4 regions of the Rahnella sp. PD12R genome follow, and region 3 is predicted to be linked to each of the others. Evidence: predicted binding sites of a transcription regulator. Region 3 holds the regulator's gene; each other region holds the start of a gene.

Region 1 (7,958 bases), on a different contig from region 3:
GTTTGACGTACTCCGCCAGACGCACCTTGTTTTCGCGCTTAATTTGCTGATAACGCTGGCAGAACGCCGCATCGTCAGCGGAACTTTCCAGCCCTTTCAGCGCGTCCAGATTGTTGACCCATTCAGTTTTCAGGGTGTCATCGATAAGCGCCGACAGCGCCGGATTACACTGTTTTACCCAGCGGCGCGGCGTGATGCCGTTGGTCACGTTGTGGAATTTGTTCGGCCACAGCTGGTGATATTCCGGGAACAGATCTTTGACCACCAGTTCGGAATGCAGCGCTGCAACGCCGTTCACCGCAAAGCCGCTGACCACGCACAGATTCGCCATGCGCACCTGTTTGTTCTGATGAACTGAAAGTTTTTCCCATACCGCTTTGTCGCCCGGCCACTGTTTTTCGACCACTTTTTTAAAGCGCGCGTTAATAGCTTTGATCAGCGAGAAGTGGCGCGGCAACAGGCTGCGGACCAGTTTTTCATCCCAGCATTCGAGCGCTTCCGGCATCAGAGTATGGTTGGTGTAAGCGAAGGTCTGGCTGGTGATCGCCCACGCGGCGTCCCAGTCCAGCTGATGTTCATCCAGCAAAATGCGCAGCAGTTCCGGGATTGCAATCGTCGGATGCGTGTCGTTTAGCTGAATCACTTCGAACTTCGGCAGATCCTGAATTTTGCGGCCCAGGAAATGGTGGCGGCGCAGAATATCGGCCACCGAGCACGCGCACTGGAAATACTGCTGCATCAGACGCAGGCGCTTACCCGCATCGTGGTTGTCATTCGGATACAGCACTTTGGTCAGTTTAGCGGCATCGATGCCTTTCTGTTCCGCTTTAAGGAATTCGCCGTCGTTAAATAAGGTCAGATCAAACGGATGCACGTCGGTCGCCTGCCACAAACGCAGCGGCTGCGTGACGCCATTTTTATAGCCGACTACCGGCAAATCCCAGGCTTCGCCGCGCAGGGAAAACGCCGGATGCCATTGCTCAATGCCCTGCTCATTTTTCACCAGCTTGCCGCCAAACTGAACGTCCACGGACAACGCGCTGTTATGGGTAAACCACGGGTAGCTTACGCGGTGCCAGTTATCCGGCGCTTCCTGCTGCTGACCTTCGCTGAATGACTGACGGAATAAGCCATACTGATAGTTCAGGCCGTAGCCGGTCGCCGGTTGCCCGACGGTCGCCATCGAATCGAGGAAACAGGCCGCCAGACGCCCCAGGCCGCCGTTACCCAGCGCCGGATCGGTTTCCTGTTCCAGCACATCCGCCAGTTCCACGCCCTGCTCTTTCAGCGCCTGTTGCACCGTTTCATACCAGCCGAGGTTGATCAGGTTATTCGCGGTCAGACGCCCGATCAGAAACTCCATCGAGATGTAATTGACGTGTCGCTGCGGGTGCTTTGTGGCTGCCGGCGCGGGTTGCGCGCTGAGTTGTTCTGACAGCGCGCCGCTGGTGGCCTGCCACCACTGATGTGGCGTCATGTCCTGCGCCTGCTGTAAACCGAATCCCTGCCACTGGCGTTTTAGCGCGGCTAAAAACTGCGTCTTATCCAAAGTCACCTGCATCACATGCCTCTTTATCCGGGAATTTGTGGGAAAAGTTTTAGGTTGATAATCACTATGCTGAAGCTTCTCCTGAAGAGCAGCATCATCCCGCTAAAGATTAGGCAGGGAGGAGAAACGGGGCGTAGCCGGAGGAGACGGGCTTACAAGGTGTTCGTGGGAAAACTCTCATTGAAATTTGTGATACAGAGCAACTTAACGACATGTAAAAACGTAACATTCTTGCAATCAATGTTTCAAAGGAGGACTTTAGAAAAAGTGATTAATTACACGCTGTGAAATAAAGATCGCCCCTTCTGTTCACCGTCAAAAGAATCGTAAAAAATGCTGATCCCTTCGAAATTGAGCCGCCCGGTGCGGCAGCAAAATACAGTGGTTCGCGATCGTCTGCTGACGAAGCTGGCGACTGCGCCAAATTACCGTCTGACCCTGGTCGCCAGCCCGGCAGGCTATGGGAAAACGACGCTGGTGGCACACTGGGCAGCGGGAAAAAGCGATCTCGGCTGGTACTCTCTGGATGAAAGCGATAATCAGCCCGAGCGTTTTGCCAGCTATCTGATTGCCGCCGTGCAGCACGCCTGCGGCGGTCATTGCGTGAAAAGTGAAGCGCTGAGCCAGAAGCATCAGTACGCGAGTTTATCCGCACTGTTTGCGCAGCTGTTTGTGGAGCTTTCCGACTGGCACCGCCCGCTTTTGCTGGTGATCGACGATTATCACCTCATTTCCAACGACGCCATCCACGAAGGGATGCGTTTCTTCCTGCGTCATCAGCCGGAAAACATTTCGCTGGTCGTGCTTTCGCGCACCCTGCCGCCGCTGGGCATCGCCAATATGCGTGTGCGCGAGCAACTGCTTGAACTCAATGCCTCGCATCTGGCGTTTACGCACCCGGAAACGCAGCAGTTTTTCGATAACCGTCTTAAAGACCCGATTGATCAGGCCGACAGCAGCCGCCTGTGCGATGACGTCGCAGGCTGGGCCACGGCGTTGCAGCTGATTGCACTTTCGGCGCGCCAGTCGACCACCTCTTCGCAGCAATCGACGCAGCAATCCGCGCGCAAACTGGCCGGACTGAACGCCAGCCATTTATCCGAATATCTGGTGGACGAAGTGCTGGATCGCGTTGATGCGTCAACCCGCGATTTTCTGCTGCGCTGTTCGTTACTGCGTTCGATGAACGACGCCCTGATTGTGCGGCTGACCGGAGGCGACAACGGTCAGCAACGGCTGGAAGAGCTGGAGCGTCAGGGGCTGTTTATTCACCGTATGGATGACACAGGCGAATGGTTTAACTTCCACCCGCTGTTTGCGACTTTTTTGCGTCAGCGCTGCCAGTGGGAACTGGCGACCGAGCTGCCGCAGATTCACCGCGCGGCTGCCGAAGGCTGGCTGGCTCAGGGTTTCCCGGCCGAAGCCATCCACCATGCGCTGGGCGCGGAAGACACCGATATGCTGCGCGATATTCTGCTGCAACATGCCTGGGCGCTGTTTAATCAGAGCGAACTGGCGTTGCTGGAAGAGTGCCTCGCCGCGCTGCCTTACGACCGCCTGATTCAGAATCCAAAACTGGTGCTGTTGCAGGCCTGGCTGGCACAAAGTCAGCACCGTTATGCCGAAGTGGAAGCGCTGCTGGCGCGTGCTGAAAGCGAAATGCAGCAACGCAATATCGTGATGGAACAGGATCTGACGGCAGAATTTGATGCCCTGCGTGCGCAGGTGGCGATCAACGATGGCCGTCAGGATGAGGCTGAAAAACTGGCCGCCGACGCCCTGCGTTTCCTGCCGTATGAAAGCTACTACAGCCGCATTGTTGCCACGTCGGTGACGGGCGAAATCCAGCACTGCAAAGGTGATTTAACCCGTGCGCTGCCGCTGATGCAGCAAACCGAACAAATCGCGCGGCGCTACGAGGCCTATCACTACGCCTTATGGGCGCTGCTGCAACAGAGCGAAATTCTGATTGCTCAGGGCTTTTTACAGGCCGCATTTGAAATGCAGGATCGCGCCTTTGAGCTGGTGCGCGAACAGCATCTTGAACAGCTGCCGATGCATGAATTTTTACTGCGTCTGCGTTCGCAATTGTTGTGGTCGTGGTCCCGTCTGGATGATGCCGAAGACGCGGCGCGTCAGGGGCTCGACGTGCTGACCAACTTCCAGCCACAGCAGCAGTTGCAGTGTCTGGCGATGCTGGCGAAATGTTCTCTGGCACGCGGCCAGCTCGACAATGCACATCATCATTTACAGCGCTGTGAAAGCCTGCTCAAAACCGGTCAGTATCACATCGACTGGATGACCAATACTGATAAGCCGCGGGTGATTTACTGGCAGATGATCGGCGATAAAACTGCCGCGCGGCAGTGGCTGCAACAGGCGCGTAAACCGGACATGGCGGACAACCATTTCCAGCAGGGCCAGTGGCGCAATATTGCCCGCGTGCAGATTTTGCTGGAACAGTTTGATGAAGCGGAAGTGGTGCTCGACGAGCTGAATCAGAACGCCCGTCAGCTGCGCCTGACCAGCGACCTGAACCGAAACCTGTTGCTGAGTAACCTGCTTTACTGGCACACAGGCCGCAAAAGTGACGCACAGCGCGTGTTAATTGAAGCGCTCGGGCTGGCGAACCGCACCGGATTTGTCAGCCATTTCGTCATTGAAGGGGAAATGATGGCGCAACAGCTGCGTCAGCTGATTCAGCTCAATCTGTTGCCGGAGCTGGAACAGCGCCGCGCACAGCAAATTCTGCGGGAAATTAATCAGCACCATCGCCATAAATTTGCGCACTTCGACGAAGGCTTCGTGAATAAACTGCTGACCCATCCGCAGGTACCGGAGCTTATCCGCACCAGCCCGCTGACCCAGCGTGAATGGCAGGTACTTGGCTTAATTTATTCCGGCTACAGCAATGATCAGATTGCCGGCGAGCTGGACGTTGCCTCGACCACCATCAAAACGCATATCCGCAATTTGTACCAAAAACTGGGCGTCGCTCACCGTCAGGAAGCCGTTCAGCAGGCTCAGCACCTGTTGCAGGTCATGGGCTACGGCGCCTGAAATCCCTTCATTCCCTCCTTTCATAACGCACCGGCTATTTATGGCGGTGTGTTATGCCTATTTTGCATGAGTACAGCCGAACATTTTTTGCTCACAACGAAAACCCGGTGATATAATGTGACCGTCGTCACACTATTTAACTTCACCATTTTCTTCAGTAAAGCCCATTGCCAACCAGCGGTAGCAGCCTTCAGGCTGATTTGGCTTCGTGCAAACGGCTGTAGTGAGTAAGGATTTATATCGATGGGTACTTTAACTGCCGGATTTATCATGATGCGCTGGGAACTGCTGAGCGCCTTTTTAATGTTCTGCACCAGCCAGCTTAATATTGTTTGCCGCCAGTCCAGCCGGAATACCATGGCGTTTGTTTGCAGTGGTATCGGCCTCACCGTCACCTGTTTCTTCGTGATGAGCCTGATGGGAATGAGCTATAACGCCGTGGCGATTGCTCAGTTCTGGTCCACGACGAAAGAGGTTTTCTTTGACGTCATGAGCAAAACCCCGACCGATATGTCTTACTACTATTAATCTTATTCTCTGATCGGTATTTACGATTTTAAGAGGGCAGAACGTCACGTTCTGCCCTTTTTATTGCGCCTTTTCTTTCACCCCGCCGCGATTTTGTTGCTTATTTGCGCACCGTTGCCTCATCTAATCCTAAATTTGAAAATTTGCGGGATGCATCGACTGTCTTTTTGTACCTATCTGCCTGATTACCTGTAAATTGCGCACTGTCCCGAAGGATAAAAAGATAATGTGCGGACGCCCTAAACTATTCATTGCTAATAGTTGAACGGTCGTATTAGATTCTCACACTATACTTTTCCCAGAATGATCATTGTTTTGTTTGCTTCAGGCTGCTGAATTTCCACTATTTTGGCACCCCTGCTTATGGCTGAAGGAATTCCGATGAATACGCATCACGTGCTTGGCGCGTTAGTGTTACTGGTAAGCTCTGCCTCGTCACTCGCCGTTGAAACAACGGGTATCCCGCAGGATCAGGTAAAAGAACGCAACGCGTTCATTGCCGACCTGATGAAAAAAATGACCCTTGATGAAAAAATTGGTCAGCTGAATCTGGTCACCGTTGGCCCGGATTATAAAAAAGAAGCCATCATGGCGGATATCCAGGCCGGTAAAGTCGGCGGGGTATTTAATACGGTCACGAAGCCAGACATCCGCCGTATGCAGGATGAAGTCAAAAACAGCCGTCTGAAAATTCCTCCTTTCTATGCCTATGACGTTGTCCACGGACAGCGCACGATTTTCCCGATAAGCCTTGGCCTCGCCGCCAGCTGGGATATGCAGGCAGTCTTCACCAGCGCACATATCGCTGCCGTGGAAACCGCCGCCGATGGCCTGAACATGACCTTCGCGCCGATGGTGGATATCACCCGTGACCCGCGCTGGGGCCGTGTGTCTGAAGGCTTCGGCGAAGACACTTATCTGACCTCACGCCTCGCGCACGAAATGGTCACCGGCTTCCAGGGCAAAGATCCGTCTGCACCCGATGCCGTCATGGCTAACGTGAAACACTACGCGTTGTACGGCGCGGTCGAAGGTGGCCGTGAGTACAACACCGTCGATATGAGCCTGACCCGCATGTTCAACGATTACATGCCGCCGTACAAAGCCGCAATTGATGCCGGTGCCGGTGGTGTGATGGTTGCGCTCAACAGCGTTAACGGGATCCCGGCGACGTCCAATACCTGGCTACTGAAAGACATTCTGCGCGACGACTGGCAGTTTAAAGGCCTGACCGTCAGCGATCATGGCGCGATTGGCGGGCTGGTGAAACATGGCGTGGCCGAAGACGATCGTCAGGCCGCCGCAATGGCGCTGAAAGCGGGCGTCGATATGGACATGGCCGACAACATGTACGGTAAGTATCTGAAAGGATTACTCGCCGACGGTCTGGTCAGCCAGCAGGATATCGATCGCGCCGTCCGTGACGTGCTGGCCGCCAAATGGGACATGGGCCTGTTTGTCGATGAGTACCGCCATTTAGGCCCGGCCTCGAGCGACCCGGCCGACACCAATGCCGAAAGCCGTCTGCACCGCAGCGAAGCGCGCGAAGTCGCACGTACTTCTCTGGTTCTGCTGAAAAATAACAACCAGACATTGCCGCTGGCGAAGAAAGGCACCATCGCCGTGGTCGGTGCGCTGGCTGACAGCAAACGTGACGTGATGGGCAGCTGGTCTGCCGCCGGTAAAGCCGATCAGGCCGTGACCGTATTGCAGGGCATGAAAGATGTGCTCGGCGATAAAGGCACCGTTCTCTACGCGCGCGGGGCAAATGTCACCGACGATCAGGCAATGGTCGATTTCCTCAATTCCTACGAAAAACAGGTGATCAACGACCCGAGAAAACCACAGGACATGATCGACGAAGCGGTGAAAACGGCTGAGAAAGCCGATGTCGTGGTGGCCGTGGTCGGTGAAGCACAGGGCATGGCGCACGAGGCTTCCAGCCGTTCTGAACTCAACATTCCGCAAAGCCAGCGCGACCTGCTGAAAGCGCTGAAAGCCACCGGAAAACCGCTGGTTATCGTGCTGATGAACGGTCGCCCACTGACCCTGACGTGGGAAAACGAAATCTCTGATGCGATGCTGGAAACCTGGTTCAGCGGTACCGAAGGCGGCCATGCGATCGCCGACGTTCTGTTTGGCGATTACAACCCGTCAGGCAAGCTGCCGATGACCTTCCCGCGCGCTGTCGGCCAAATTCCTTTGTATTACAGCTTCCTGAATACCGGGCGTCCGTTTAATCCGCAGCATCCGGACAAATACACCACCCGCTATTTTGATATCACCAATGGCCCGCTGTTCCCGTTTGGCTATGGCCTGAGCTACACCAGCTTCAGCGTGTCTGACGTGAGTTTGTCTTCCACCACCATGGATGCCAGACACCCGCTGACCGCCAGCGTGACGGTGAAAAACACCGGTAAAGTCAGCGGCGCAACCGTGGTTCAGCTGTATCTTCAGGACGTCGCGGCTTCAATCAGCCGCCCGGTTAAAGAGCTGAGGAATTTTGAAAAAATCACCCTGCAACCGGGTGAAGAGAAAATCGTTACATTTGCGATCAATGAAAAGGATTTACGTTTCTTCAACGACAAGTTGAAATGGGCTTCTGAACCCGGAAAGTTCAACGTATTCGTAGGCTTAGATTCTCAGGATGTGAAACAAACCAGCTTCCTGCTGAAATGATTTTCCGGGCTCATTTTGGAGCCCGGCGTGTAGTCTGAAATTGAGTCTCGCACAGGCGGGTTACCGGTAACGGCACCCGCCTGTTCTGAGCAGTAATTTCTGCCTGGCGACTGGATATCTAACCGACAGTTGCTAACCTTAA
Region 2 (7,958 bases), on a different contig from region 3:
GCCAACAACGTTACAGCTTGAAAGACGTAGGGTTTAGAGCATGGATTTACCGTAATCCATCGGTGTCAGATCGAAGTATTTCGCAACCGTCTGCCCGATGTCCGCGAAGGTTTCGCGGTGGCCCAGCGAGCCCGGTTTTACTTTCGGGCCATAGATTAACACCGGAATGTGCTCACGGGTATGGTCTGTGCCGCGCCATGTCGGGTCACAGCCGTGGTCAGCGGTGAAGATGATGATGTCGTCTTCTTTGACCAGTTCCAGCAGTTCCGGGAGGCGGCGGTCGAACAGTTCAAGCGCAGCGGCATAGCCCGGAACATCGCGACGGTGGCCGTAAGAAGAGTCGAAATCAACAAAGTTGGTGAAGACAATGGTCTTGTCGCCCGCTTCTTTCATCTCTTTGATGGTCGCGTCAAACAGCGCGTCCAGCCCGGTGGCTTTCACTTTTTTGGTGATACCGACCTGCGCATAGATATCCGCGATTTTACCGACGGAAACCACGTGGCCGTTTTTCTCATCGACCAGTTTTTTCAGGATGGTGGGTGCCGGTGGCTCTACCGCTAAATCATGACGGTTGCCGGTACGTTCAAAATTACCGGCTTTGTCGCCGATAAACGGACGCGCGATAACACGGCCAATGTTGTAGCCGCCTTCGGTCAGTTCTTCACGGGCGATTTCGCACAGTTCGTACAGGCGATCCAGCCCGAAAGTTTCTTCGTGGCAGGCAATCTGGAAAACGGAGTCCGCAGAGGTGTAGAAAATCGGCTTGCCGGTTTTCATATGTTCTTCGCCTAAATCGTCCAGCACGACGGTGCCGGATGAGTGGCAGTTGCCGAGGTATCCCGGCAGATTGGCGCGTTTCACCAGTTTATCCAGCAATTCCTGCGGGAAGCTGTTGGTGGTGTCGCTGAAATAACCCCAGTCGAACAGCACAGGTACACCGGCGATTTCCCAGTGGCCTGACGGTGTGTCTTTACCGGAGGAAAGTTCGCTCGCGTAAGCATAAGCGCCGGTAATTTCAGAATTACCGTCCATGCCTTCCGGGATTTTGCCGGTGGATTCTTCAGCGGCTTTCGCCAGTCCGAGACGGGTCAGGTTCGGCAGATTCAGCGGCCCTTTGCGGCCTTTGTCGGCTTCGCCACGCGCGCAGGCAGCAGCGATATGGCCCAGCGTGTCAGAACCGGCATCGCCAAAGCGCTCGGCATCTTCACTGGCACCGATACCGAATGAGTCTAACACCATGATAAATGTACGTTTCATTTTGCTCTCCTGCGAATGGTTACGCATTGGGTCACGCGGAACTGCCGCGCACCTGATCATTCTTAAATGGGGGCGATTTAGCCTGAAATCAAGCGTTGCCACCGATTCGGCGGTACACCACCGGCGTGCTTTCCGGCGCTTTGTCACTCAGGACAATGGCCGCCCGCACTTCTTCCGCTGCCTGCTGCCAGGCCGCTTCGCTGTTGGCATGGATCATCGCCAGTGGCTGACGGGTATCCACCTGCTGCCCCAGCTGAGCCATGTGTGTCAGACCGACGCTGTAGTCGATAGCATCGCTGGCACGGCGACGGCCGCCACCCAGAGAAACCACGGCCATGCCCAGCGCGCGGGTATCCATCGCACTGACAATGCCCTGAGTTTCGGCATACACCGGCTTGGTCAGCGTGGCCTGTTGCAGATAACGGTCGTAATGTTCGATGAAATCACTCGGGCCTTTTTGCGCCGCAATCATGCGACCAAAGACTTCGGCCGCTTTGCCGTTGTCGAGAACGGCCTGCAATTTGCTGCGGGCGTCTGCGTCGTCTTTTGCCAGCCCGCCGGACAGCAACATTTCCACGCACAGCGCCATCGTCACTTCGAGCAGGCGCGGATTGCGGTATTCGCCGGTCAGGAAGCGCACGGCTTCGCGCACTTCGACTGCGTTACCGGCGCTGGACGCCAGCACCTGGTTCATGTCGGTGAGCAGCGCCGTGGTTTTGCAACCCGCGCCATTTGCCACATCCACAATCGCCTGTGCCAGATCTTCTGAAAGCTGGTAGGTCGGCATAAACGCGCCGGAGCCCACTTTGACGTCCATGACCAGCGCATCCAGCCCTTCTGCCAGTTTTTTGGCAAGGATTGACGCGGTAATCAGCGGGATAGAATCCACGGTCGCGGTGATATCACGCGTTGCGTAGAAGCGTTTGTCCGCCGGTGCCAGCGAGCTGGTCTGGCCGATAATCGCCACACCGACGTCCTGAATAATGCTGCGGAAACGGCTGTCGTCCGGGAAAATATCAAAGCCCGGAATGGCTTCGAGTTTGTCCAGCGTACCGCCGGTATGGCCAAGCCCGCGGCCGGAAATCATCGGCACATAACCGCCGCACGCGGCGACCATCGGGCCTAACATCAGGGAGGTCACGTCACCCACGCCGCCGGTGGAATGTTTATCCACAATCGGGCCGTTCAGGTTGAGGCTTTTCCAGTCCAGCACGGTGCCGGAATCACGCATCGCCATGGTCAGCGAAACGCGCTCTTTCATCGTCATGTCATTGAAATATATGGTCATTGCCAGTGCGGCAATCTGACCTTCTGAAACCTGACTGTCGCGAATACCGTTCACAAAGAAACGAATTTCTTCGTCGCTTAAAGGCTGGCCGTCACGTTTTTTTCGAATAATTTCTTGTGCGAGAAACAAGGTATCCCCCTGCTTAAGCTGAGCGCCCGATGCGGACGCGAATACCGGACGCTGTTAAACAGCGCCGCGGCAAAGTTCGTGTAGTGGTGATTAATAGCTGCTGGTGGCTTTCTGGCCAGCGTGACCCAGAGTGGTCAGCAGGCTTGCCAGCAGGCTGGAAGCGCCAAAACGGAAGTGACGTGCGTCAGCCCATTCGCGGCCCAGCAGGCGGTCAGCCAGTGCCAGATATTGCGCAGCATCTTCAGCCGTTTTCACGCCACCGGCCGGTTTGAAACCGACGGCTTTGCCCACGCCCATTTCAGCAATCACACTCATCATCAGCTCAGCGCTGTGCAATGTTGCGTTTTCAGGCACTTTACCGGTTGAGGTTTTGATGAAATCAGCGCCTGCTTTGATAGCAATTTCAGAGGCTTTACGGATCAGCGCGTCCTGTTTCAGTTCACCGGTTTCGATGATCACTTTCAGCAGAACGTTTGCGGCTGCACAGGCTTCTTTGCACTGTTTAACCATCTCAAAACCAATTTGCTCGTTACCGGCCATCAGTGCGCGGTACGGGAATACCACGTCAACTTCGTCGGCACCGTAAGCAATGGCTGCGCGGGTTTCTGCCAGCGCGATTTCAAGATCGTCATTACCGTGCGGGAAGTTCGTGACGGTAGCGATACGGATATCCGGCGTCCCCTGTTCACGCAAAGTTTTACGCGCAATCGGGATAAAACGAGGATAAATACAGACAGCAGCGGTGTTACCTGCCGGGCTTTTGGCCTGGTGACAAAGCGCGATCACTTTAGCATCGGTGTCGTCTTCGTTCAGCGTGGTTAGATCCATCAGGTTCAGCGCACGTTGCGCTGCGGCGGTTAAATCGGTCATATAACTCTCCAACAATTTTCAATTCCAGCGACCGGCCAGAACTGAGCATACAGTCATGAATTCATTCCGGCGGTTAACGTCGGGGAAAGAATTCTGCACGTTGGCGAGCGGACTTGGTTCCATGAAGATAGCGTGCGTAAACCCTGTGGCTTACGTGGCAACTGAGATCCTTCTCACCGCGCTTGGATTGGCTGATGCCAATTCGTTGTGACTATTTGAACACGTCACATCAGGTTCCTGTGTGCAGTATTTCACACAAAATGAAAACCGTTTGCAACGTTGCTTATTAAAATGAGACTCCTGTCACATTTTAACGGCGCTATGCTCAGCGTCTAACCCAGATAAGAGTGTATACCCGATTCATGACAAACGAAGTTCAGGCGGATATACAGAGAACGCCGACCGGCGATCTTGCGGATAATGTTATAATAATAACATTTTAAAGAGAACATAAATCGCACTACAGCGGATGAAACACAGGCAGCAAGAAATGCCGGGCGATAAAAATGTTATTTAAATCACAAAAAGTATAACGAATTACTGCCGTGCAGATAGCTGAAAGACCCGGCGGGTGTTGGCGAGCAGCGCATCGGCGATTTCCTGCGCGGATTCCGTACGCAACTGGCATAACACATCAAACACCGCCGCGGCGCGTTCCGGCCGGTTAGGTTGTCCCTGAAAACCCTGCAACGGCATATCCGGTGCATCGGTTTCGAGCAGTAAAGAAGAGAGTGGCAACTGCGCCATCACCTGACGGGTTTTCTGCGCACGTTCGTAACTTATCGTTCCGCCGACGCCTATCGCATAACCGAGTTTAATAAACGCCTGCGCCTGAGAAAGGCTTCCGGCAAAACCGTGTACCACGCCGGTCGCGGGCAGTTTCGCCTGCCGTAACATCGCGGCGAGCTGATCGTGGCTGCGGCGTGAATGCAAAATCACCGGCAGATTCTCATTTTTTGCCAGGGAAAACTGAGCTTTAAGCAACCGCTGTTGTTGCTCAAACATCGGGTCTTCCATGTATAAATCCAGCCCGATTTCGCCTACTGCGACCAGCCGCGCATCACGGTGGCTGAGCAACGCTTCCAGCAATTCGACATCCTGATCCTTGTGCTGCGCGATGTATAAAGGATGCAGCCCGAGCGCGGCGTGGATCTGCGGGTGATTTTTGGCGAGCGCGAGAATGCCGCGAAAGCGATCTGCCGTCACGGCAGGCACGATAATTTCGCGGACATCCGATTCACCGGCGAGACGCAGGCTTTCCGCTTCCGCGCCGGTAAAAGGCGGAAAATCGAAATGGCAGTGCGTATCGATAAACGTGAAACTCACAACTTATCACCTTCGCTGGCCGGATAATGACTCTCAGCCGGCGCATTGTCGTTCATCGCCGCCGGACGGACTACGCCGCCATCGGCGACCATATCCGTCAGCACGGCGGGATCGAGAATAATCTGTTCGATTGTGCTGCTGGCGGCGGCCAGCGGGATCACATTCTCCGGCTCGTCCTGCGGCACCACGATGCGTTTTGGCCGGCTAACGCGCGGAGTAATCTGCGGATAAGGCCGTTCGTTTTCGCGCGGCATCAGCCAGTGCGCAGCAGCAGAAAGGAAATACCGTCCGCAACGGCGGCCCAGATGATAATCCTGATTCAGCGCAGGAAGACGGCTTCCCAGCGCGTGGCTGGCCAGCGGTTTTGGCGGGAATATTTCGAAAATACGCACATCATCCGGCGGATTTTCAATGAATTGCTGAATGCGGTGATAGCTTTCTTCGTGATGCTGCATCATGCGCACCAGCTGTTGCAGGCTGCTTTCACTCAGCCACTGCTCCATCCGTTTCATCCACTGCGGCGTGTAGAACATCGCCGAAGGCACAGTGCGGATAACCACAATGGTATCTGCGCCGCGGCGGTAAGCTTCCTCGACCGGGATCGCATCGCTGATCCCGCCATCCTGATAGCTGATACCATCCAGATCCACGCCCATGCGGTAAAAACCGGGGATCGCGCTGGACGCTTTGATCACCGGCAGCCAGTTTTCACGCGTCGGCGCAAAGTAGTTGGCGGTGTAATCATCGCTGCGGCAGGCGCACATCAGAAACTCACGGCCGTCGATCAGCAGTTTTTCTGCACTTTCCATCGCCAGCGGCATGTTTTTCGCCGTTTCATCGACCAGCCAGTCGAGATCGATAAGGTGTCCGCCACGCACAAAGCGCAGGGGATTGAAAAAGTCAGGGCTGGTGGTGTAGCGGGTGATGACTCTGCGGGCATAACCGGGCTGGCCGCACACAAACGCGGAAAGGTTTTGCGCGCCTGCTGATGTGCCCAGATAGAGATCAAAAGGATTAAAACGAGCCCGCTGGAATTCATCCAAAACGCCTGCGGTAAAAATGCCTCTCTGTCCTCCTCCTTCACATACCAGGGCAATCTTCCCCGGCATATAAGGTTTATACGCCAGCGGTTCTATATTCCCCAGCGTGACAGGTATTCTATATCCCAACGCGCTATCCTCGCAAAATCGGCATTACACGATTGGCCTTTTACCGGCCTCCTTTCTGAGCATACCTCGACTTCTCGTTTTGCGTGAATTACTTGCCTGAATTGGCCGATAAAATCGTTACGTCCTGTTAACGAAACACGTATCCGCCTGAACGGACGCCAAAAAAAGTCTCGCCCCCTTTTCTGAAAACACGGCTTGAGGCAGTGCGTTCAGAGAAGGGGGCGAGAGTGATATTTTAACTCGTTATCGCTTCACTACATTATTGCGTCAGAGTCTCTTGCGGCCGGTAAACAAGCTGACCAGGAACAAGATAATACCGACGACGAAGACGATTTTTGCAGCCCATGCAGCGGTACCGGCTAATCCACCGAAACCCAATGCTGCCGCGATCAACGCGATGATTAGAAAAATAATGCCCCAACGAAACATAAGCTTCTCCTTACCCTATTTTCACTTTGCCAGTTTAAAAGGTGGTGCCCCGCTTCGGGCCATTGTCACTGTGAAACGTTTATCTTTCTGACGCCTTTTTTATCGGCTCAGCGCCTGATAACCCAACACATTACCTATTAAAGGTAGTCGAAAAATGAAAGTGTTAGCGTTTTCGGCGTCGATTTATTTGTACAAAGCTTTGTATAAATAAACGGACAAAGATGATCCACAGGGTCTGCACGACCCGTTATTCAGCGGGCAACTCAAAATATTGTTATGCGTTTTTCATTCGAACGGTGCCCGCCCGACAGGAGGGCACCTTTTGACTCAGAAAGATTAAGGTGCGACTTTCAGGTCGTTTTTAACGCTCTTCACGCCATCAACGGTTTTCGCCACACTTTCAGCACGGTCAGACTGCGCCTGATCTTTTACTGAACCGGAAAGCTGAACAACACCGGCGGTGGTTTCAACTTTCACGTTACGTGAAGGGACAATATCGTCAGCCAGCAGTTTCGCTTTTACCGAAGCTGTGGTTGCAGTGTCACCCGCGTAACCTTTTACGCTCTGATCTTTGCTGTCTTTGGTGTGCAGTTTGTCGCTGACAGATTTCACACCTTCAACTTTTGTCGCGGCAGCAACGGCTTGTTCAGCTTCGGCCTGTGAGCCCACAAAACCGCTCAGCGTCACGACGCCGGAGTTAGTGGTTACCGAAATGTCGCTGCTTTTGATGGCTTTATCATCCACCAGAGCACTTTTTACTTTCGCTGTGATGGCGCTGTCGCCCATGTAGTTATCAACTTTCTTCATGGAGCTATCGATTTTTGCACCTGCGCTATCCGTGGTAGTTGCAGCCAGTGCACTACCGCTCATCAGCGCGGTACCCAGAACTACGGCCATCATTGAATAGGCAAATTTAGAGTTTTTCATCGATTTCTTCCTTTCAGTTTGTGAGCCTCAATCGGGGCCCTTCACGTCACAGTCTTGGTGACGTCTCCTAACAATTTGTATTGCTGCTGTTTTCACGTCCGGAGAAGCAGAGTACGTCGTTTTATTCTGGCTTTTAATCGCCACGCGATATAACACTCTGTATCGTGACTTTAAGACAGTGCTTTAAGCCACCATTTCCTGAACACACATTTAATATAGTCAAGAATGTTCAAATTAGTAGGAAGATCGCCGGATACGCCCGCGAATGCAGACAAGTCTTAAGATTTCACGCGAATTCTGCCCGTTTTTCGGGCAAAGAGAGGAGAAATTGAACAAAGGGAAATTGCGGAGAATGGCAAAAGGCGAAAAAAAAGACGGCCGGATTGCCGTCTTTTTCATCAAAAGCCACGCGAAGAAGAATTAATGCTCGCGGGTTTTACGGAATTTCACTTCCGGGTAACGCTCTGAAGCCAGGTTAAGATTCACCATGGTTGGGGCGATATACGCCAGATTATCGCCGCCATCGAGCGCCAGGTTGGTTTCATTCTTACGTTTGAATTCTT
Region 3 (7,958 bases):
CTGCGGAACCTGCTCGCGCACGCTGCTGTGATGGGTCCGCAATGTTCCGGCGAGTTTCACGCGTTCCGGAATGACGTTATAACTCTCCCCGCTCTGGAAGGTGGCGATGGTCAGCACCGGCACCTGAAGCGGATCGATGCGGCGCGCCACGACGTTTTGCAGCGCCGTCACCACTTCCGCGCCAATCACCACCGGATCAATGCACAAATGCGGCATCGAACCGTGCCCGCCTTTGCCGGTAATCGTGATGTCGAAGTTATCGGTGGACGCGCAGAACACGCCCTCTTTCAGGCCAACCTCACCCGTCGGAGAATTCGGCATAACGTGCAGACCGAAGATTTTCTCCACGCCGTCGAGTACGCCTAAATCCACCAGTTCCTGTGCGCCGCCCGGCGGTAATTCTTCCGCGTGCTGGAAGATAAACCGCACCGAGCCGTGCAGCGCGGACTGACACTGCGTCAGCACTTTCGCCGCACCCAGTAACATCGCGGTGTGCGCGTCATGGCCGCAGGCGTGCATGACGCCCGGCACCGTCGAACTGAACGGCTCGTCGTTTTCTTCCTGAATCGGCAAGGCGTCGATATCCGCCCGCAGCGCATACGTCGGCCCCGGATAAGCGCCTTTGAGATCGGCAACCACGCTGTTAGGTGTCAGCCGCGTCAGAGTCAGGCCGCCGAAACTTTCCAGCTGTTCCGCGATATAATCCGCCGTTTTATGCTCCTGAAATGACAGCTCAGGATGCGCATGAATATGTCTGCGCCAGCGCACAACGTCCGCTTTGACTTCCGCCAGCATCGCTTCAAAATTAAATGTCATCAGACTTCTCCTCAGTTATGCCACGTCGCGCAACGCTGCGCGCGGTTTCAGGGTCAGCGGCAAAATGGCCAGCCCGGCAACCACCATCGCCAGCGCCAGAAAAACAAATGTCGAAAAATACCCGTGCGTCACGGTGATCAGATAGCCCATCGCAATCGGCGCCACGAATCCGCCGAGCGTTCCGCCGGTATTGATAACCCCCATTGCGGCACCCATCACTTCCGGCGGCAGGCGTTTCATCGGCAGCGTAAACACCGTGACAAACGCCGCCATCAGGAAGATGTAGCCGAGGAACAGGAACAGCCCGGCGGTCACCGCCGACGCGGAGGTGTAAACCAGCCAGATGCACAGCGCGCTGAGCAGTGCGCTGCAAAAAATCACTTTCGGCTCTTTGCCCTGCATATAACGGCCGACCAGCCAACCGGTCGCGAGAGAGGAAATCCAGATCCCCATTCCGCCGGTGGCGACCACCAGCCCGGAAACGTCCAGCGACATTCCGCGCTGTTGCACCAGATATTTAGGCAGCCACGCCATCAGGCCGTAGGACGGAATGTTGATGCAGAAAATGGATACGAACAGCAGCACGACAATCGGGTTTTTCAGCAGTTCACGGTAGCCGGTCGCCACGCCGGTGCGGGCTTCTGCTTTCGGGGGATTCGGCACAAAAATGATAATCGCGACGGCAATCGCAAACGCCAGCAGGCCGAGAATGGAGAAAGAGCCGCGCCAGCCGAGCGTATCGAGTGCGTACACCGCAATCAGCGGCCCGGCGGTCATCGCCAGACCGGCGGATGACAGCAATACGGACTGCGCGAAAGTGCGCTGCCCGACATCAAAATTCGAGACCACCGCTTTGGCGCAGGAACACGGATAACCGGAATGCCCGACGCCGGAAAGAAAGCGAAACGTCACCAGTAAACCGAGGCCGAATCCCAGCAAACCGAAGCAGAGCGCGAACCCGCCGAGCAAAAACAGCGAGATACCGAGTACTTTCTTGTAGCCGAATCGGTCATTCAGCCAGCCAGCAGGAATTTGAAACAGCGAATAGGCCAGGAAGAAAATGCCTGTGATGTAACCCAGCTGCTCCGGTTGCAGGTTAAATTCCCGCTCAATCGGCAACAGCGCGAACCCCATCACCGTTTTGTCGATATACACCACCGCATAACCGACGAACAGCAGGAAGATCATCAGGGAACGACTTTTCATAGCGGATATCCCTTTTTGTTATCACCGCGTCAGAAGTTCTCACTGTCGGGCGAATAGTAAAATGCGACATGCATCACGTAATCAACTGAATAACAACACATTATTTATTCCAAATCTGAAGCTATCAGCTTTACAGGTTTGCCATAAGATGCAATTTTTGGGTAGGTGATGCTTTTTACTGATAGGGCTTTCAAGCGAGGCGACATGCGTTATTTACCGAAATTGCAGCAACTCAAGGTTTTCCAGCAGGTTATCCGCAGCGGCAGCATTCGCGGCGCGGCGCGGGCGATGAATCAGTCGCAGCCCGCCGTCAGCAGAACCTTGCGGGAACTGGAACAAACGCTTGAAACTCAGCTTATCGTGCGCGGCAATCAGGGCATGGCGCTGACGGAAACCGGCCGCGCCTTTGCGCAGCGCATGCAGTTTATTCTCGAAGAACTTGAACGCGCGGCGGATGAGATCCGGCAGATCAATCAGTATTCGCAGGGTTCGGTGGCTATCGGGTTTTCATCACTGCTGGCGCTGACGGTGTTTCCGGCTCTCAATGAAGCATTCAAAACGCAGTTTCCCCAGTCCAAACTGCTGATTAAGGAAGGCCAGCTTTCGACGCTGTTACCGGCGCTGCGTGAAGGGAAACTCGATTTTGCCGTCGGGACCGCCGGGCCGGGTTTTCCGCTGGAAGATTTGGTGCGTGAACCGCTGTTTAGCGCGCCGTTTGGCGTGATTGCGCGGCAAGGGCATCCGCTGGCAGGTGCCACCACGCTCGAAGAATTACAGGGCGCGCGCTGGGTGTTGCCGGAAACGGATATGGGTTACTACCAGCAGATTCAGCTTTCGATGAACGGCTTTAATGCGCCAGCCGGTGAAACGCCGGTAAGAACGGATTCGGTGGTGTGCGGGCTGAATATGGTGTTGCAGTCGGATTATCTGACGATTGTGGCGAAGGCGATGCGCGCGCCGTTCGGCTTGCAGGAAAGACTTTGCCTGCTCAATATCGATACGCTGCCGGAAGCGGAATATTGCGTACTCTATTCGCAGAAATCGCCGCTGACATTTGCTGCGCGGCGATTTCTGGATTTACTGCGAAGTCAGTGCCAGTCGTATCGCTGGTCGTGACTTATTCGGCGTTCACGACTTCAAAACTGTGGGTGATCGTCGCGGCTTTGCCCAGCATCAGGGATACAGAGCAATATTTTTCCGCAGACAGGCTGACCGCGCGTTCCACAATTTTATCCGTCAGGTCTTTGCCGGTGACGATGAAATGCAGGTTGATGTGCGTGAACAGACGCGGTGCTTCTTCGCGGCGCTGAGACGTCAGTTTCACTTCGCAGTCACGCACGTCGTTACGGCCTTTTTGCAAAATAGACACCACATCAATCGCGCTGCAACCGCCCGCCGACATCAGCAACATTTCCATCGGGCTCGGGGCTTTGTCGCCCGCATTACCGTCCATTGTGATCTGATGGCCCGACGCTGACTCACCTAAAAACGTCAGCCCTTCTACCCATTTTACGCGTGCGTGCATGTGCTCTTCTCCCGGTGGATAAATTCGTCAAATTTTCCCCTCAGACTACCCTTTCACCCAAAAACTGGCAACGTAACCCGATCGCCATCATGCTGAAGCGAGACAACAGAAGACAGCATTGCAAACCTGTGTTACAAACAAAGCCGAAACATACTTTCCAGTAAATTGCGGTGACGGTTTTTGCGGTTTAAGAACAGAACCCACGGTGTTAACAGCAATAATCAGGCTGTTTCACTCCGACATCCGCTTGCAGCATTTCTGGGGAGTTATATGCTGAAAGGGCGCTTTTTAAAGTAAGTGCCGTACAGGGAACTCTGAGCCCTGTGATTTTGGGCAGCGATAACAACAGAGGATAATAGCAAATGGTTCTCGGCAAGCCACAAACAGACCCGACTCTCGAATGGTTCCTGTCTCACTGTCATATACATAAGTATCCTTCTAAAAGTACGCTGATTCACCAAGGTGAAAAAGCCGAAACGCTGTACTACATCGTGAAAGGGTCGGTTGCCGTCCTGATTAAAGATGAAGAAGGCAAAGAAATGATACTGTCATACCTTAACCAAGGTGACTTCATCGGCGAGCTGGGACTCTTCGAAGAAGGGCAGGAACGCAGTGCCTGGGTTCGTGCTAAAACTGCCTGCGAAGTGGCTGAAATTTCTTATAAAAAATTCCGCCAGCTGATTCAGGTAAACCCGGATATTCTGATGCGTCTTTCCGCGCAGATGGCAAACCGTCTGCAAGTGACGTCAGAGAAAGTCGGCAACCTTGCCTTCCTCGACGTAACAGGCCGTATCGCGCAAACTTTGCTTAATCTGGCTAAACAGCCTGATGCAATGACCCATCCGGACGGGATGCAAATCAAGATCACCCGTCAGGAAATCGGCCAAATCGTCGGTTGTTCACGTGAAACAGTCGGACGTATTCTCAAAATGCTGGAAGATCAGAGCCTGATCTCCGCACACGGTAAAACGATTGTCGTTTACGGCACACGTTAATCCCTCAGGAATTGGCGCGACAGCTTACTGTCGCGCCTTTTTTATGGGCTAAGCTTTACCCATGACGCTATGGCGAAGACTGTTCTATCATCCCGAAGTTAACTACGCGCTGCGCCAGACGCTGGTGTTGTGCCTGCCTGTCGGTATTTGCTGGCTGTTTGGCAATCTGCAAATGGGCCTGCTGTTTTCCCTGTGCCCGGCCTGCTGCAACGTCGCCGGCCTTGATACCCCGCACAAACGCTTTTTCAAACGCCTGATTATCGGCGGTTCGCTGTTTGCCGTCAGCAGTATCCTTTTACAGGTGATGCTCGAAAACTGGCACATTCCTCTGCCGCTCATCATGTTAACGCTGGCTTTGCTGCTCGGCGTCACCGGTGAAATCAGTCCGCTGCATGCGCGCCTGTTGCCCGGCGCGCTGGTGGCCACCATCTTTACGCTGAGTATGGTCGGCGTGAGGCCAATGTGGCAGGCACCCGCGCTTTTTGCCGCCGGCACCGCCTGGTACGGGCTGTTTAACTGGGCGTGGTTCCGTATTTCCGAAGAACAACCGATGCGCGAAACGCTCAGCCAGCTGTATTTGCAACTGGCCGATTATTTCGAAGCCAAGTACAGCCTGCTGACGCAACATACCGATCCGGAAACTGCACTTCCGCCGCTGCTCAAACGCCAGCAGCAGGTTATCGACCTGATTGCGTTGTTGTATCAGCAACTGCACATGCTGCCGCAGCATGGACATCATCATCACCACAAACGGTTGTTCCAGCGTTTTCAGGTGGCGCTCGATTTGCAGGAGCACATTACGGTCAGCCTGCATCAGCCGGAAGAAGTGCAAAAACTGGTGGAAGAAAGCCACGCCGAAGCGGTGATCCGCCGGAATGCGCAGGTGATTTCCGCCCGTCTGCGCGTGATTGCGGACGATATTCTCTACCATCGCCTTTCCGAACGCTTCACCATGGCGAATGAGCTGGCGGCGCTGGAAAAAATCGCGGCGCAGAACCCGCAGAATCCGGTCGGCCAGTTCTGTTATTACCATTTCAGCCGTATCGCGCGACTGCTGCGGACGCAACGCCCGCTGTACCGCCGCGATCTGATGAACTCCCAGCCGCGCCTGCCTTTCTGGCCTGCGGTGAAAAGCTACCTGTCCTTTAAATCCTCCGCCCTGCGCAATGCCGCGCGCCTCGGGCTGATTCTGGCGATCGGTAGCAGCCTCGGGCTTTTCTTCAATCTGCCCAAGCCGTACTGGATTTTGCTGACCATCATGCTGGTCAGCCAGAACGGTTATAACGCCACGCGTGTGCGTATCCAGCACCGTGCACTCGGCACGCTGGCCGGTCTGCTGATTGCCGCCGGATTACTGAGGCTGGAATTGCCGGAAGGCATCACGCTGATTTGCATGCTGGTCATCACGCTGGTGTCGTATACCGTGCTGCGCAAGAACTACGGTCTGGCGGTCATCGGTATGACGGTGACCGCAGTTTATACGTTGCAATTGCTGGCGATGAACGGCATCCATTTTCTGGTGCCGCGCCTGATTGATACGCTGATCGGTTGCGCGCTGGCCTTCGGCGGCAGCATCTGGCTGTGGCCGCAATGGCAAAGTGGCCTGATGCGCCAGAACGCCCATCAGGCGCTGGAAACCTATCAGGACGCCATCCGGCTGATTCTGCAAGAAAATCCCGACGCCTCTCAACTTGCGTACACCCGTATGCAGGTCAATCAGGCGCACAACAAGCTGTTCACCTCGCTGAGCCAGGCGATGCAGGAACCGGGTTTTAACTCGCATTATCTGGCGGATATGCGTTTGTGGGTCACGCACAGTCAGTTTGTCGTTGAGCACATCAACGCGATGACCATTCTCGCGCGCGAGCATTACATGCTGCCGGAAAAGCTGGCGACGGAGTATTTGCAGACCTGCGAAATCGCGCTGCAAAGCTGCCAGCAGCGGTTGCTTTACGACGGGCCTGGTAGTGAGAACACCTTGTTTAATGCGCCGGAGCTGCACCCGGATATGCCGCTGACCGAAATGGAGCGCCATCTGCGGAGGATGATTTCGCACCTGAGTGTGATGCATACCATTTCGTCACTGGCGTGGAAGCAGAGACCACACCACGGGATCTGGCTGACGCGGCGGGCGTAAAAGGGGAGATCCCCTTTTATATCCCCTGTTTGAGGGTTGGGTTTCACTTGCCGTGAGGGCTGGATCGAGAAGGTTTCGGTTTCTCACGTACGGTGATCACTTAACCCGCTGCGCCGAAACCGACAAAGAGGGAGGAAAGCGCCTCCCTCTTTGATCTCCCACGCTTTTTTTTCAATAAGCGCTTTCGCTGGATCGATGGACATATTCTGGAACATCCGCGTGTGGCGCAAATCCAGGCACTTCGTGCTGCCTTCACTCGGTCTTCGAGCCTCTGGTCTCGAAGCCGCTCCGTTCAGCTGGATTTTGAGTGCGCCAGATTGCCTTTGTAAAAGATTAAAACCGGCATGATTTTGAATTGGGGTCAGCCTCTGGCCGCTTTCAAAAATCACGCTGAAAGGAGAGGTGGAAAACCGCGTATCTTTTCGCGCGGTTTGTAATCCGACTGGAAGGAACCGCGCAGCGGCGGGATTTTGCGGCAATAGATGTGGCTCCTGAAACATAGCCAGCCAGCGGCAGCGCTTGTTTGAAAAAGCGGGGAGAGATCCAAGAGAGGGAAAGCACTTCCCTCTCTTGGTCGGTTTCGGCGCGAGCCGCTGAGCGATCACCGCACATGAAAAACCGAAATATTCTCGGTCATAACCCTCACGGTGAGTGAAAAACCGAAATATTCTCGATCTATATATTTTTTTAAATAAAGCCGGCTGCTAAAGCCTAAACCCCTGTAACTTTTGCCACAGCTTTCTCAAAGCGCCCCATCCCTTCTTCAATATCCGCGAAGTCGATAACCAGTGATGGTGCAAACCGCATCACATTCGGGCCCGCCACCAGCATCATCAACCCGAACTCAGCGGCGGCGGCATGAAACTCTCCGGCGCGGTTTTTGAAGGCGTCCGACAGCTCGGCGCCAATCAGCAACCCCTGGCCGCGGAATTCGCTGAAGACAGAATATTTCTGGTTGATGGCATCCAGCGCGCTGATGAATTTCTCGCGGCGTTCGTTAATACCGGCCAGCACTTCAGGTGTATTAATGATATCCAGCGCGGCTTCGGCGACGGCGCAGGCCAGCGGGTTGCCGCCGTAGGTGGTGCCGTGTTTGCCCGGTTCCATCACCGATGCAACGTCTTCCGTTGCCAGCATGGCGCTAACCGGGAAACCACCGCCCAGGGCTTTCGCCGTGGTCAGAATGTCCGGCGTCACGCCGTAATGCATATAGCTGAACAGCTTACCGCTACGGCCCATGCCGCTCTGCACTTCATCGAGCACCAGCAGCGCCTGATGT
Region 4 (7,958 bases), on a different contig from region 3:
TGGATTATTTTACCGTGGGCGGTGAGCTACGTACTTCTGCCCGATTTCTGGGCGTATTACGGCTCGTTCAGCTTTGCCACCCTGCTGCCGGTTTTCCTGTTCGGCGCGATGTGGGGCATCGGGAACATTAATTACGGCCTCACAATGCGCTATCTCGGGATGTCGCTGGGAATAGGTATCGCCATCGGGATCACCCTGATTATCGGCACATTGATGACGCCGGTTCTGCAAGGCAAAATCGGTATGCTGTTCGGTACCGCCGGTGGCCGGCTAACGTTGCTCGGCGTTCTGGTGGCGGTGATTGGCGTGGCGATAGTCAGTTACGCCGGTTATCTGAAAGAGAAAGCACTGGGGATTCAGGCGGAAGAATTTAACCTGAAAAAAGGGCTGATTCTGGCGGTGATGTGCGGGATCTTCTCCGCCGGGATGTCGTTTGCGATGAGCGCAGCGGTGCCGATGCACGACGCAGCACGCGCGCTGGGCATCGACCCGCTGTACGTGGCCCTGCCAAGTTATGTGGTGATCATGGGCGGCGGCGCTATCGTCAACCTTGGTTTTTGCATCATCCGTCTCGCGACGCGAAAGAACCTTTCGCTCAGGGCAGACATGTCCGTTGCGAAATCCCTGCTGGTGGCCAATATCCTGTTCTCCATCCTGGGCGGCATCATGTGGTATCTGCAATTCTTCTTTTACGCCTGGGGACACGCGAGCATTCCCATCGAATACGACTACATGAGCTGGATGTTGCACATGAGTTTCTACGTACTGTGTGGCGGGATCGTCGGTCTGGTTCTGAAAGAATGGGCGGGCGTCGGCAGAAAACCGGTTCGCATTCTCTGCCTCGGTGCGCTGGTGATCATTCTGGCTGCCAATATCGTCGGGCTGGGAATGGCACTCTGATTTTCAATCCGTAAACCCTGGCGGCAGAGCGTGCTTTGCCGTTATCAATCCGCCGCAATCAGCGAAAAAGGCTGCGGCGGCGTCTTTTTCGCCTGAGCAATAAACCGCTGCCGGTAATCCCTCGGCGAAACACCGTACGCACGGTTAAACACCACGGAAAAATAATTACTGTCGTCAAAGCCGCATTCGGCAGCCACATCACCAATCGCCATGTTGCCATAACGCAGCAAACTCATTGCCCGGCACAGTCTGAGCTGACGCAAATAACTCATCACACTCAGGCCGGTATGTTGCTTGAATAACGCCCGCAGGCTGCGGGGATTCAGCTGATGTTGCTGACAAAACGTCTCCAGATGAAACGGTTGGGCAATACCTGCCCGCAGCGCCATCAGCAATAAATCCAGCTGATGGGCATCGGGCAACGCGCCGCTGTCCGGACGGTGCCGGAAGCGCAGCAAAAGCAGCGCCAGCTGCATCAGCAACGCTTCGCTCAGCTGAACAGACAGCGGCTCGGATTTCATACATTCCTTCGCCAGCTCATCCACTTTATCGCGCAAAACGGACATCCCAAGCGTGCTCAGCCGCCAGTAACGCTGTTCCTGGCTGGCATTTTCTCCCGGCAATAATTGCGCCCAGTCGGCTTCCAGCCGGAAACGTTCGCGGCAAAACAGCACATTATCGAGCGCCAGTTCATTGGCAGATTCATAGCTGTGCCGGTCTCTGGCGTTGATATAAAACAGGTCGCCGCAGGTAATGGGATAGGGAATATCGTTCCAGATATGCATACCGTTGCCACGCCAGACGATCACCAGTTCATCGAAATCGTGGTCATGGGTGGGGAAATCCGCCTGCGGATGGCGCTCTTCTACCACTACCGAGTTCATCCCGGTCAGAAAGAGGTCATTTTTATTGAGTCTTAAAGACATAGCAGCAATCCCATACCCGTTTGACGGCAAGATAAACGAGGCGGCTCAGGCAAAAACCTGAGCGCACGAGAGGCACCGCTTAACGTAGCTGATCACGCATGAGTTTTGGCGACACCGAAAATTCCCGACGGAACTGCGTCGAGAAATGGTTACTGTCACTGAACCCGCAGGCATAAGCGATATCCGTAATGCTCTGATCGCTGTGGTGTAAACGACGGCGGGCTTCCAGCAGGCGCAGGCGGTTGAGATACCGCTGCGGCGTCATGCCGGTGTAATGCTTCATCTGCCGGTGCAGCGTGCGCAGCGCCAGCGAAAACCGTTCGGCGGCCTCGGTCCAGTTAACGTCCTCACTGTAATGTGACTGGAGCCATTGCAAAAGTTGGTTAACCCTGTTTTCCGAGGTATCTCGCAATTGTGGCTGGAAACAGTCCTGATAAAGCAGGATCAGCAGCTGTAAAAACAGGCTTTCGCGCGTGGCGATGTGTTCCATTTCCACACTGGCGGGCAGCGCTTCCAGCTGCGCGATACAGTTCAGAACCTGATGCAGCACACACGGGCTGAGTTGCCAGTGGATCTGCGACTGATAGTGATGTTCCTGCGGCAGAAAATGGCCGACATCCTGAATAAAGCGAAACGCTTTTGGCGAACGGAAAAGCACATTGGTCAGCCGCAGGTTATCCACGTTTTCAAACAAGTGATGATCGCTGGCGCGAACAAAACACACCGTTCCGGCGGTCAGGGTATACGGATTGTCATTAAAGATGTGCACGCCCGAGCCGCTTTCCACCAGCATAATCTCGTGGAAATCGTGGTAATGCTCCGGGAAAACGTCTTGCGGAAGACGCCGCTCAACCGTCACAGTCAGCTCAGGTGCCGCAAAATAATCATCACCCTTCAGTAACGTCATTTATCGCCTCCGGTTCAGGAAATCATGATGCTTCGGAAAACAACCCTACCCTGCGCGTGCCGTTCTTACCTTCAAACGGCGGCGTGAAAAACGTCATAAACGGTCAGATTTTTAAGATTCACCCCACCACGCAGCAGATCTGCGGCGAAGATCACAGTCGCCCGCCCAGCACGCATTCCCTTTTGCAAAACCTCGCCAGAGGCAGCTTTCGGCTGATCTGTGATCTGCCTCGCATCTACCTTTTTAATGCTGCCATCCCGTCAAAACCGGTGGCAATCACCGGAAGGTGACCCCGCAACGCCTCCCCTACACTGGCTGCATATTCAATAAGGAATGGCCGCTATGAGAACTCACCATCTTGCCGCTATTGACCTCGGCGCTTCCAGCGGCCGGGTAATGCTGGCGACGTTTACCCGCCACGATGCAGACCCGGCAGCAACGCTGACGCTGAAAGAAATTCACCGTTTTCCCAATAACCTGCTGCACATAGGCGGTCACGAAACCTGGGATCTTGATGCGCTGGAAAAACACATTCTCGAGGGGCTGAACCGCCTGGATGCGTCGGGCATTCAGCTCGACGGTATCGGCATTGATACGTGGGGCGTGGACTATGTCCTGATCGACGAACACGGCGAGCGCGTAGGGTTGCCCGTTTCCTACCGCGATAACCGCACCGAAGGCGTCATGGCACGGATGGAACAACAGCTGAGCCGCGAAGCGATTTACCAGAAAACCGGCATCCAGTTTATGCCGTTCAATACGCTCTATCAGCTGCGTGCGCTGAGCGAACAGCAGCCTGAGGTCGTGGAGAAAGCCGCGCATCTGCTGATGATCCCGGATTATTTCCTCTACCGTCTTACCGGCAAACTGAATCAGGAATACACCAACGCCAGCACTACGCAGATGCTGAATATTGCCACCGGCGACTGGGATGAAGACCTGCTGAAACTGGCAGGCGTGCCGCGTCACTGGCTGACAAAACCAGGCCAGCCCGGCCATTCTCCCGGCCTGTGGCACAGCCCGCGCGGCCGCAGCGTGCCCGTTTTCAGTGTCGCCACGCATGACACCGCCAGCGCAGTCGTCGCCGCGCCGCTCACCGGCACGCACAGCGCCTATATCAGCTCCGGCACCTGGTCGCTGATGGGCATCGAAAGCCCGAAAGCGTTCAATCACGCCGGTGCGCTGCACGACAATGTCACCAATGAAGGCGGCATCAACGGCAGCTATCGCGTACTGAGCAATATCATGGGGTTATGGCTGTTCCAGCGCGTTTGCCGCGAACTGAATATTCAAGACCTGCCTTCATTAATTACGCTGGCCAAAAACGTCCCGCCGTTCACCTATCTGATTAACCCGAATGAAGACCGCTTTATCAATCCGCCGTCAATGGTCGATGCCATTCGTGAAGCCTGCGAACAGGCAGGAGAACCGGTTCCGGACTCACCGGCCGAACTGGCGCGCTGTATTTTCGACAGCCTTGCCATGTTGTACCGGCAGGTGTCCGTTCAGCTGGCGAAGCTGCAAGGTGAGCCGCTGCGCGACATTCACATTGTCGGCGGTGGCAGCCAGAACCAGTTCCTGAACCAGCTTTGCGCCGACACCTGTCAGGTGAACGTCAGCGCCGGGCCGGTTGAAGCCTCCACGCTTGGCAATATCGGCTGCCAGCTGATGGCACTTGATGCCGTAAAAGATGCCGCTGAATTTCGTCGCATTGTCGCCACGAATTTCGAGCAACGCCATTACCTCCCCCGTATTCACGAGGATTTCCCAATTCACTGGCGCCGTTTCCAGGCGCTCTGTCACGCCAATGAGGAGCTCGCAGTATGACTTCATCTATCGACAACGCATGGACGCTTGCTAAAGAACGTTTCGCCCAACTGGGCATTGATGCCGAAGCCGCAATCAAACAACTCGATACCCTGCCGGTTTCAATTCATTGCTGGCAGGGGGATGACGTCGCGGGTTTTGAAAATCCGGAAGGCGGGCTGACCGGCGGTATTCAGGCGACCGGTAATTACCCGGGCAAAGCGCGAAATGCACAACAGCTGCGGGCGGATTTAGAACTGGCGATTTCAATGATCCCCGGCCCTAATCGTCTGAACCTGCATGCTATTTATCTGGAATCCGATAAACCGGTTCCGCGCAATGAAATCGAACCGAAGCATTTCACCGGCTGGGTCGACTGGGCGAAGAAAAACAAGCTGGGTCTGGACTTCAACCCGTCCTGTTTCTCGCATCCGATGAGCGCGGACGGCTTCACGCTCTCCAGCGCCAACCCGGAAATCCGTCAGTTCTGGATTGAGCATTGTCAAGCCAGCCGCCGCGTTTCCGCTTCCTTTGGCCGCGCGCTGGGCACGCCTTCCGTCATGAATATCTGGGTTCCGGACGGCATGAAAGATGTCACCGTAGATCGTCTGGCCCCGCGCCAGCGCCTGATGAGTGCGCTCGACGAAGTGATTGCCGAGAAGTTTGATATCACCGAACACATCGACGCCGTCGAAAGCAAACTGTTCGGCATCGGCTCTGAAAGCTACACCGTCGGATCCAACGAATTCTATCTGGGCTACGCCGCCAGCCGCGGCACCGCGCTGTGCCTCGATGCCGGGCATTTCCATCCGACAGAAGTGATCTCCGACAAAATCTCGGCCGCCATGTTGTATGTGCCGCGCCTGCTGCTGCACGTCAGCCGTCCGGTGCGCTGGGACAGCGACCACGTCGTGCTGCTGGACGATGAAACACAGGCTATCGCCAGCGAAATCGTGCGCCATAACCTGTTCAACCGCGTGCATATCGGGCTGGATTTCTTCGACGCCTCCATCAACCGCATCGCCGCCTGGGTCATCGGCACGCGCAACATGAAAAAAGCCTTGCTGAAAGCGCTGCTGGAACCGACCGACTTGCTGAAAAAACTGGAAGTCGAAGGCGATTACACCGCCCGCCTGGCCCTGCTGGAAGAACAAAAATCGCTGCCGTGGCAGGCCGTCTGGGACATGTATTGCCAGCGCCACGACGTACCGGTCGGCGGTCAGTGGCTGGATACCGTTCGTCATTACGAAACCAGCGTGCTGGCAAAACGCTGATTACCGAAGAATTTATCGTTTAAAAGCATTCACCTTATTCGCAGGAAAGAACTGATGAAAACATTATTTAGCGCGTGGTTTGTACAGGGTATGGTCAAAGCGACCACCGATATGTGGCTGAAAGGTTGGGACGAGCGCAACGGCGGCAACGTCAGTATGCGTCTGCTGCCGGAAGACGTGGCACCGTACAAAAATGATTTTTACGCCCACCCGCGTCAGGTTGAACTGACCCAGCACGCGCCGGATCTGGCTAACGAATATTTCATTGTGACCGGCTCCGGCAAATTCTTCCGCAATGTACAACTCGCCCCTTCCGAAGCGCTGACCGTGATCCAGCTCGATGACAAAGGCGCCAGCTACAAAATCCTCTGGGGCCTGACCGCGGGTGGCCTGCCGACGTCTGAACTGGCGTCGCATCTGCAATCTCATGCCGTGCGTAAACGCGTCACTCATGGGCAGGACCGCGTGATCATGCACTGTCACGCCACCAACCTGATTGCGCTGACTTACGTGCTCGAACCCGACAGCGCGAAAATCACCCGCAAGCTGTGGGAATGCAGCACCGAATGTCTGGTGGTCTTCCCCGACGGCGTGGGCATTGTGCCGTGGATGGTCCCGGGCACCGACGGCATCGGCGCAGCCACTTCCGACCGTATGCAGCATCACAGCCTGGTGCTGTGGGCCTTCCACGGGATCTTCGGCTGCGGCCCGACGCTCGATGACGCCTTTGGTCTGATCGACACCGCTGAAAAATCAGCGGAAATACTGGTGAAAGTAATTTCAATGGGTGGCATGAAACAGACGATTCAAACCGACGAGCTGATTGCGCTGGCTAAACGTTTTGACGTCACACCTTTTGAGGCCGCTTTAAAAGCCTGAACCGGCCATTAAACCCGGCACAGGAACGACGGAATGTTTCCTGTCGCCGGGACCGGCGCAGATCAGGAGCCGCGCGGTCAGGGCATTGATTCTTAATAAAATAGAAGAGGGATTTTATATGAGCTTTATGTTGGCATTACCTAAAATCAGCCTCCACGGCCAGGGCGCGATCAGCGATATGGTTGCGATGCTGGCGACAAAACAACCGGGTAAAGCGCTGATCGTCACCGACGGTCAGCTGGTCGAGTTAGGTCTGCTCGATGGCCTGTTCTCCGCACTGAAAACCGCCGGACTGCCGTATGCGTTATACGGCGGCGTGGTGCCTAATCCGACTTCCGCACACGTAGACGAAGGTTTCCGTCAGTATCAGGAAAATCATTGCGATTACCTGATTGGTTTCGGCGGCGGCAGCCCGATTGATACCGCAAAAGGCATCAAAATCCTGACAGCCAATCCGGGGCCGGTGACGATTTATTCCGGCGTCGGCAAAGTAACGAAACCGGGCGTATTTCTGGTGGCAGTCAATACCACGGCCGGTACCGCTGCGGAACTCACCAGTAACGCGGTGATCATCGACAGCCAGCGTCAGGTGAAAGAAGTCATTATCGATGCGAATCTGATCCCGGATATCGCGGTAGACGATCCGTCGATTATGCTGAAGATCCCCGCAGACGTGACTGCGGCCACCGGTATGGACGCCCTGACGCACGCCATCGAAGCCTATGTTTCTGTCGGCGCGCATCCGCTGACCGATCCGACGGCGCTGGCAGCGATCTCAACCATCACCCGATGGCTGCCAGAAGCGGTGGATCATGGTGATAATATTGAAGCGCGCGAGAAAATGGCGCAGGGACAATATCTGGCCGGGATGGCGTTTAACAGCGCCGGGCTGGGGTTAGTGCATGCGCTGGCGCATCAGCCGGGCGCGACGCACAACCTGCCGCACGGCGTGTGTAATGCCATTCTGCTGCCGGTCGTGGAAGAATTTAACCGTGCCTCCGCCCCGCACCGTTTTGCCGATATCGCACGCGCCATGGGCGTGAATACGCAGGGCATCAGCGAAACGCAGGCCAGCATTGCGGCGATTAAAGCGATCCGTGATTTGTCGGCGAGAGTGGGAATTCCATCAGGATTCAGAGCATTAGGCATAGTCGAAGCCGACATCGAAGGGTGGCTCGACAAAGCGCTGGCTGACCCTTGCGCGCCGTGCAATCCGGGAACCGCAACGCGCGAAGAAGTGCGCGAGCTTTACATGAAAGCGATGTG

Evidence for each region. The regulator CRP, encoded in region 3, controls carbon source genes, mostly activating them, when cyclic AMP is high. The targets are predictions, from matches to a motif close to ATGTGANNNNNNTCACAT.
Region 1: KWG64_RS13740 (YjcB family protein) is a predicted target of CRP. The motif match lies at 4,725-4,742, and genes of this name have one in related genera.
Region 2: deoC (deoxyribose-phosphate aldolase) is a predicted target of CRP. The motif match lies at 3,784-3,801, and genes of this name have one in related genera.
Region 4: rhaB (rhamnulokinase) is a predicted target of CRP. The motif match lies at 2,951-2,968, and genes of this name have one in related genera.

What each region holds. Positions count from the first base shown of each region.
Region 1 covers NZ_JAHTMS010000006.1:168,568-176,525, reverse strand. Annotated here, with positions in the region: gene malP (maltodextrin phosphorylase) at 1-1,561, opposite strand, end outside; gene malT (HTH-type transcriptional regulator MalT) at 1,883-4,609, shown strand; gene KWG64_RS13740 (YjcB family protein) at 4,853-5,137, shown strand; gene bglX (beta-glucosidase BglX) at 5,519-7,816, shown strand.
Region 2 covers NZ_JAHTMS010000006.1:224,227-232,184, reverse strand. Annotated here, with positions in the region: gene deoB (phosphopentomutase) at 34-1,257, opposite strand; gene deoA (thymidine phosphorylase) at 1,346-2,674, opposite strand; gene deoC (deoxyribose-phosphate aldolase) at 2,765-3,544, opposite strand; gene KWG64_RS13975 (TatD family hydrolase) at 4,082-4,870, opposite strand; gene KWG64_RS13970 (patatin family protein) at 4,867-5,979, opposite strand; gene KWG64_RS13965 (DUF1328 domain-containing protein) at 6,307-6,468, opposite strand; gene osmY (molecular chaperone OsmY) at 6,805-7,395, opposite strand; gene prfC (peptide chain release factor 3) at 7,816-7,958, opposite strand, start outside.
Region 3 covers NZ_JAHTMS010000005.1:376,280-384,237, reverse strand. Annotated here, with positions in the region: gene KWG64_RS12820 (M20 family metallopeptidase) at 1-816, opposite strand, end outside; gene KWG64_RS12815 (MFS transporter) at 832-2,022, opposite strand; gene KWG64_RS12810 (LysR substrate-binding domain-containing protein) at 2,227-3,138, shown strand; gene KWG64_RS12805 (OsmC family protein) at 3,140-3,547, opposite strand; gene crp (cAMP-activated global transcriptional regulator CRP) at 3,910-4,542, shown strand; gene KWG64_RS12795 (YccS/YhfK family putative transporter) at 4,604-6,679, shown strand; gene KWG64_RS12790 (hypothetical protein) at 6,763-7,158, opposite strand; gene KWG64_RS12785 (aspartate aminotransferase family protein) at 7,391-7,958, opposite strand, start outside.
Region 4 covers NZ_JAHTMS010000006.1:205,609-213,566, reverse strand. Annotated here, with positions in the region: gene rhaT (L-rhamnose/proton symporter RhaT) at 1-900, shown strand, start outside; gene rhaR (HTH-type transcriptional activator RhaR) at 945-1,826, opposite strand; gene rhaS (HTH-type transcriptional activator RhaS) at 1,906-2,733, opposite strand; gene rhaB (rhamnulokinase) at 3,076-4,560, shown strand; gene KWG64_RS13870 (L-rhamnose isomerase) at 4,557-5,813, shown strand; gene rhaD (rhamnulose-1-phosphate aldolase) at 5,868-6,692, shown strand; gene fucO (lactaldehyde reductase) at 6,811-7,958, shown strand, end outside.